DNA from 3 places in the Streptomyces sp. NPDC000345 genome. Region 3 is predicted to be linked to each of the others. Evidence: riboswitches for the same ligand, from Rfam matches in the RefSeq annotation. Region 3 holds a riboswitch; each other region holds the start of a gene.

Region 1 (2,259 bases), on a different contig from region 3:
CCTTCCGCCGTCGCATCCGCCGCGCGCACGGTCCTCAGTGCGCCCGCCTCCGGGGAGAGTCATGTCCGTCACACCGCTGGCCGCCCACCCCTCCACCCGCCCCGCCCCCGCCTTCCGGGGCCGCATCGGCAGGGACGCGCGCAGCGGCCACTACGCCGTGCCGCGCCGCTACCGCCTCCATCTGTCCACCGCCGATCCCGACGGCCTGCGCATCGCCGTCGTCCACACCCTCCTCGGCCTGGACCGGGTCTGTCCGGTGGCCTTCCTGCCCGCCGTCCCCGACTGTGCCGACGGTGGGCACCGGGCGCTGCGCCCGCTCTACGAGGCCAGCGCCCACCGCTACACCGGACCGGCCCTCGCGCCGGTGCTCAGCGACGACTGGTCCGGCCGGATCGTCTCCACCCACGGCCCGGACATCGCCCGCGACCTCGCCCGGCGCTTCGGCGGCGGCCGCCCCACGCTCCACCCGTGCGGCGCCGGATCGGAGATCGAGGCCGTCGAGCGGATGTGCGCGCAGGGCATCGAGGGGGCCGCCCAGCGCGCCGGGAACGCGGGGGCCGGCGAGGCGGAGCGTGCCGCCGCGCTCGGACATCTCCTCGCCACGCTCGCCGTGCTGGAGCAAGGGCTCAGTGCGCAGCCGTATCTGATCGGTGATCAGATCACCGCGGCCGACGCGGAGTTGTGGGTCGCTCTGGTCCGGCTCGACACCGTGCACCGGCACCACCTCGACGCGGACGCCGTGCGCCGGGTCGCCGAACACCCCGCCCTGTGGGCCTACGCCCGCCGGCTCGCCGCCCATCCGGCCTTCGGCGCCCACCTCGACCTCGACGGCATCGCCCGCCGTCACCACGCCCGCTGTCAGGGGCTGGAGGCCGCCGGCGCCGCCGTCCAGATCCTCGACTGGGCGGCCCACGCCGCCCCCACCCGGTAGCCGTCCAGTCAATGGACCGGCGTTGACATTCGTTCGGGCAGTTATCGTAATTTACGGCCCAGAACGGTCATGAGCGTCAGCGACAAGCCCTGGCTCGCTGACCGGCAACCCTCGCGCCGCGGTGGGGTGCCCCAGGTGACGACCGGACCGGACGACGTACCGACAGGGACGTTCCGGTAAGCGCGAGGTCCCTCCGGGGCCGTGATCACGACGGAGAACACCATGTACGCAGCCCTCAGGACGGCGCCCCGCCGTCTTCGGGGGCCGCGTACGGCCCTCAGCACAGCCACTCGTCGCCGACCGCGCCGTCGATCTGCTCCGCGTGAACAGCGCACTGTGTACCGCACCGGGCCGTGCCCGCTGTCGGGGCTGAACTCCGCACCTCCCTTCGCCCCGCTTCCGCGTCTGTGACGAACACCGCCCCCGCGGTGTGCCGTTGACCGCCTCACCCCGGTTCTTCGTACGCACCCGTGCGCCGTGCGCCTGACGACGGCCACCCCACGCGACGGTGCCGACCCGGGGTGCCCGACTCCCGCCGGAGCCCCTCATGAGTGAACCCCCAGGCGCCGTGGCCCTCGCCCAGGCGCCCGCCGCCGACCTGCCGTCAGAAAAGCTCACCGCCCGGCGGGTTCAGCCGCTGCGCCGGCCGGGCCGCTGGATCGCGACCGCCGTCGTGCTGGTGCTGGTCGCCCAGTTCGCGCACGGCCTCGTGTCCAACCCCTTCTACCAGTGGGACCGCTTCGGCTACTGGTTCCTGCGGCCGGTGATCCTCGACGGACTGCTGATCACCCTCGAAGTCGCCGCCTACAGCGCCGTACTGGGCCTCCTCGGCGGGATCCTGCTCGCGGTCGCGCTGCTGTCGAGGAGCCCGGTGCTGCGCGCGGTCAGCTGGACCTACGTCTGGGCGCTGCGCTCCATCCCGCTGATCGTCGTCCTGCTCTTCCTGTACAACTTCAGCGCCCTGTACCGGACGCTGAGCCTGGGCGTCCCCTTCGGCCCCGCCTTCCTCACCTTCGACGAGTCCCGGCTCGCCACCGACATGGTGATCGCCGTCGTCGGCCTCAGCCTCAACGAGGCCGCCTACGCCGCCGAGGTGGTCCGCGGCGGCATCCTCTCCGTCGACCAGGGCCAGCACGAGGCGGCCGCCGCGCTCGGTCTGCCCCGGGGCTACCAGTTCTGGAAGATCGTCTTTCCGCAGGCGCTCAGGTCGATCACCCCGAACTACGTCAACCAGCTGATCGGCCTCGTGAAGGCCACCTCGCTGGTCTTCTACGTGTCACTGCTCGACCTGTTCGGCACCGCCCAGACCATGGGCGCCACCTACCCGG
Region 2 (2,259 bases), on a different contig from region 3:
GCATCCACCAGCATGCCCAGCTCGACCCCGTACCCGACGGGGAACGGCAGCTGCTCAAGGAGGCTGCGGCGGGCCGCGTACTCGCCGCCGAGCGGCTGCACGAAACCGGCCAGCTGCGGCCAGTGCATGTTGAGCAGCGGCCGGGCCATGAGTTCGGTCACCCGCCCGCCCTGGCCGGCGGCGCCGCCCAGGGGGCGGTCGTACATGCCCTTGACCAGGTCCACGCCCGGGTCGGTGAGCAGGGGGCCGACGATGCCCGAGACGAAGTCGGAGGAGAACTCCTTCAGGTCGGCGTCGATGAAGCAGACGATGTCCCCGGTCGTGACGAGCAGCGAGCGCCACAGCACCTCGCCCTTGCCGGGCACGGCCGGGAGACGGGGCAGGATCGCGTCGCGGTGCACGACACGCGCGCCCGCCGCGGCCGCGACCTCTGCCGTTCGGTCGGTCGATCCCGAGTCGACGACCACGATCTCGTCGACGAGCGGGACCTGGTGCATGAGGTCGTGACGGATGACCGCGACGATGTCGCCGACCGTCTCCTCCTCGTTCAGCGCGGGCAGGACCACCGACACCGACTGGCCCGAGGCGCGCTTCGCGGCCAGGATCCGGTGGAGCGGGCGATCGGTCACGGACCAGGAGCGGGTGGCCAGCCAGCGCTCGACTTCTTCCAGCACAGTCTGCGGCTCCTCACTGTCGTGATCACACCGGGTGCACGGCAGGTGACCGTGTGATCCATCTCGCGGTTCGGACGACTATCTCAACTGTCCTGGCCTTCGGTTACAGTCTTGAACAACGCGGATGACCATCGCATGTCCGGGGTCGTCCGGCGTTCAGCGTTCAACAACCGAATACCGCTCATCCAGAGGGGCAGAGGGACACGGCCCGATGAAGCCCCGGCAACCCTCCAGCCGGTCTGACCACGTCGTCGTGGTGAGGCTCCCGGCTTGGGAAGGTGCCAAATCCGTCTCACGGCGAGATGCGTCGTGAGGAAGATGAGGAGAAAGGGCCTCCCCTCACATGGCTGCGCAGACTGTTGCCACCGACACCACCGCCTCCCCCGTCGACCTCGGTCCCGCCGCGGCGCTGAGCTGCCGCGAGTGCGGTCACCGCGTCCCGCTCGGCCCGGTCTTCGCCTGCGAGGAGTGTTTCGGCCCGCTCGAGATCGCGTACGACTTCTCCTCCTACGACACGGAGGAGCTCCGCAAGCGCATCGAGGCGGGACCCGCGAACATCTGGCGCTACGCGCCGCTGCTGCCCGTTCCGGCCGACGTGGCGGACAAGCCCAACATCAACCCCGGTTGGACCCAGCTCGTCAAGGCCGACAACCTGGCCCGTGAGCTGGGCATCGACGCCGGCAAGCTGTTCGTCAAGGACGACTCCGGCAACCCGACCCACTCCTTCAAGGACCGGGTCGTCGCCCAGGCCCTGGAGGCCGCCCGCGCCTTCGGCTTCACCACGCTCTCCTGCTCCTCCACCGGCAACCTCGCCGGCGCGGTGGGCGCCGCCGCGGCCCGGGCCGGCTTCCGCTCGTGCGTGTTCATCCCGCACGACCTCGAGCAGGGCAAGGTCGTGATGGCCGCGATCTACGGCGGCGAGCTCGTCGGCATCGAGGGCAACTACGACGACGTCAACCGCTTCTGCTCCGAGCTCATCGGCGACCCGGCGGGCGAGGGCTGGGGCTTCGTCAACGTCAACCTGCGGCCGTACTACGCCGAGGGCTCCAAGACGCTGGCCTACGAGATCGCCGAGCAGCTCGGCTGGCGGCTTCCCGACCAGCTGGTCGTGCCCATCGCCTCCGGATCGCAGCTCACGAAGATCGACAAGGGTCTGCAGGAGCTGATCAGGCTCGGGCTGGTCGAGGACAAGCCGTACAAGATCTTCGGTGCCCAGGCGGAGGGCTGCTCCCCGGTGTCGGCGGCCTTCAAGGCCGGGCACGACGTGGTGCGCCCCCAGAAGCCGAACACCATCGCCAAGTCGCTGGCCATCGGCAACCCGGCCGACGGTCCGTACGTCCTGGACATCGCCCGTCGCACGGGCGGTGCGGTGGAGGACGTGACGGACGAGCAGGTCGTGGACGCGATCAAGCTGCTGGCCCGGACCGAGGGCATCTTCGCGGAGACGGCCGGCGGTGTGACCGTCGGCGTCACGCGCAAGCTCGTCGAGAACGGTCTGCTGGACCCGGCGAAGACCACCGTCGTCCTCAACACCGGCGACGGCCTGAAGACCCTGGACGCGGTGGCCGGCACCGGCCTGACCGCG
Region 3 (2,259 bases):
AGAGGCCGTCGCGGACGCCGATGCCGTACTCCGCGGAGAGGGCGGCGGCGAAGTGGGAGCTGTTCCAGCCGTCGACGACGAAGGAGATCACCCCGACCCGCGGGGCGTCGTCGCCGAAGAGGGAGAGCACGCGGACCTGCGGGACCCCGGCCAGGCCCGCCCGCACCTTCTCGACCAGGTACTGCTCGCGGGCCACCAGCGTGTCGAAGCCGGCCTCCGTCAGGGCCTTGCAGGCCGACGCGACGGCGTAGGCGCCGATCACGTTCGGGGAGCCGGCCTCGTGGCGGGCCGCGCTCTCGTGCCACTCCACGTCCACTCCCCCGTCCTCGCGCCGGGTGACCTTGCGGCTGGCGCCACCGCCCGCGAGATACGGCTCCGCCGTGCGCAGCCAGTCGGCACGGCCGGCCAGGACGCCGGAGCCGAACGGGGCGTACAGCTTGTGACCGGAGAAGGCGATCCAGTCGACGTCGAGGTCGCGCACCGAGACCGGGTGGTGGGGGGCCAGCTGGGCCGCGTCCAGCACGATCCGGGCGCCGTGCGCGTGCGCGGCCGCCGCGAGCTCGCGCACCGGCCACAGCTCGCCGGTGACGTTCGAGGCGCCGGTGACGCAGACCAGGGCCGGGCCGTAGGGGTCGCGGCCGGCCAGGGCCTTCTCCAGGGTCTCGACGGCCTGCCGCGGGGAGCGCGGGGCGTCGAGCCAGGTGACCCGGGCGTCCCTCCAGGGCAGCAGCGAGGCGTGGTGCTCGGTCTCGAAGACGAAGACCTGGCAGTCGGCGGGGAGGGCCGCCGCCAGGAGGTTGAGGGAGTCGGTGGTGGAGCGGGTGAAGATCAGCTGGTCGTCGGCCCGGCAGTCCAGGAACCCGGCGACGGTCCCGCGGGCGTTCTCGAAGAGGTCCGTCGACAGCTGGGAGAGGTAGCCGGCGCCGCGGTGGACGCTGCCGTAGTACGGGGCGTAGGCCGCCACGTCGTCCCAGACGCGCTGCAGGGCGGGGGCGCTGGCCGCGTAGTCGAGTGCCGCGTAGGCGACCTCGCCGCCCGTGACGAGCGGGACGGTGACATCCCTGCCCAGAACGGGCAGTGGGGCACAAACGGTACGGGCGGTGGCAGCGGTGGAGACAGACATGGGGAACTCCCGTGAGAGGCAAAGGAGAACCACCGTGCGGGCGGCTGTGGCTCCGGCACGGAGGAAGGAGAAAAGGGGATGCGGAGGCGGGGCTCGACGCCCTAGCGCATTCGCTTGCTCACGGAAGACTCCCTCGGACGACCCAGGACCCCTGGTTTCGCGAGGGGTCCGCGCTTGCCGGGGACCTTGCTGTCCACGGCCTGGTCTTCACCCGGGGCACCCCGCCACGGACGGAGGGTTGCCGGACAGTCGGCCGGGGCCTCATGACTGTCACTCATGACCTGGTACAGGAACGTACGTGAAGTGATCGTCGTCCCGCAACCCGAGTCCGGATGGCGGGACGACGTCGGGGTGGCCCCTAGGCGTTGCTGGCGGCCACCCAGCGCTCCAGAGTCCGCTTCGCCGCGCCCGAGTCGACCGACTCGGCCGCCCGGTCCATGCCGGCCCTGATCTGCTCCGCCAGCGTTCCGCCGCCCGGCTCCAGGGCGACCAGCGCGGCCGCCGAGTTCAGCAGGACGGCGTCCCGGACCGGGCCCTGCTCGCCGTCCAGCAGGCGGCGGGCGACCTCCGCGTTGTACGAGGGGTCCCCGCCCCGCAGGGCCTCCACCGGCACCAGCTCGATGCCGACGTCACGCGGGTCGAAGCTCTCCTCGGTGACCTTGCCGTCGCGGACGACCCACACCCGCGAGGTGGCCGTCGTGGTCAGCTCGTCGAGGCCGTCGTCGCCGCGGAAGACCAGGGACGAGTTGCCGCGCTCGGCGAACACGCCCGCGACCACCGGCGCCATGCGCGGGTCCGCGACCCCGACCGCCTGGGCCCGCACCCGGGCGGGGTTGGTCAGCGGGCCGAGGATGTTGAAGACCGTGCGGATGCCCAGCTGACCGCGGGCGGCACCGGCGTGGCGCAGCGCCGGGTGGAACTTGATCGCGAAGCAGAACGTGATCCCGGCCTCCTGGGCCACCTCGGCCACCCGCCGCGGGGTCAGCTCCAGGTTGACGCCGAGCTTCTCCAGGACGTCCGAGGCGCCGGAGGCGGAGGACGCGGCCCGGTTGCCGTGCTTGACGACCGTGGCGCCCGTTCCGGCGACGACGATCGCCGACATCGTGGAGATGTTGACGGTCTTGGCGCCGTCGCCG

Evidence for each region. A riboswitch is a leader RNA that binds a small molecule or an ion and turns the genes downstream of it on or off. The one in region 3 is predicted to bind S-adenosylmethionine.
Region 1: another riboswitch for S-adenosylmethionine. It lies ahead of ACFY30_RS36015 (amino acid ABC transporter permease); the one in region 3 lies ahead of ACFY30_RS38465 (aminotransferase class V-fold PLP-dependent enzyme).
Region 2: another riboswitch for S-adenosylmethionine. It lies ahead of thrC (threonine synthase); the one in region 3 lies ahead of ACFY30_RS38465 (aminotransferase class V-fold PLP-dependent enzyme).

What each region holds. Positions count from the first base shown of each region.
Region 1 is NZ_JBIAZE010000022.1:37,427-39,685, reverse strand. It holds gene ACFY30_RS36020 (glutathione S-transferase C-terminal domain-containing protein) at 62-931, shown strand; SAM riboswitch class IV at 997-1,120, shown strand; gene ACFY30_RS36015 (amino acid ABC transporter permease) at 1,479-2,259, shown strand, end outside.
Region 2 is NZ_JBIAZE010000003.1:144,690-146,948, forward strand. It holds gene ACFY30_RS08160 (glucosyl-3-phosphoglycerate synthase) at 1-674, opposite strand, end outside; SAM riboswitch class I at 853-999, shown strand; gene thrC (threonine synthase) at 1,018-2,259, shown strand, end outside.
Region 3 is NZ_JBIAZE010000026.1:64,730-66,988, reverse strand. It holds gene ACFY30_RS38465 (aminotransferase class V-fold PLP-dependent enzyme) at 1-1,123, opposite strand, end outside; SAM riboswitch class IV at 1,289-1,405, opposite strand; gene trpD (anthranilate phosphoribosyltransferase) at 1,482-2,259, opposite strand, start outside.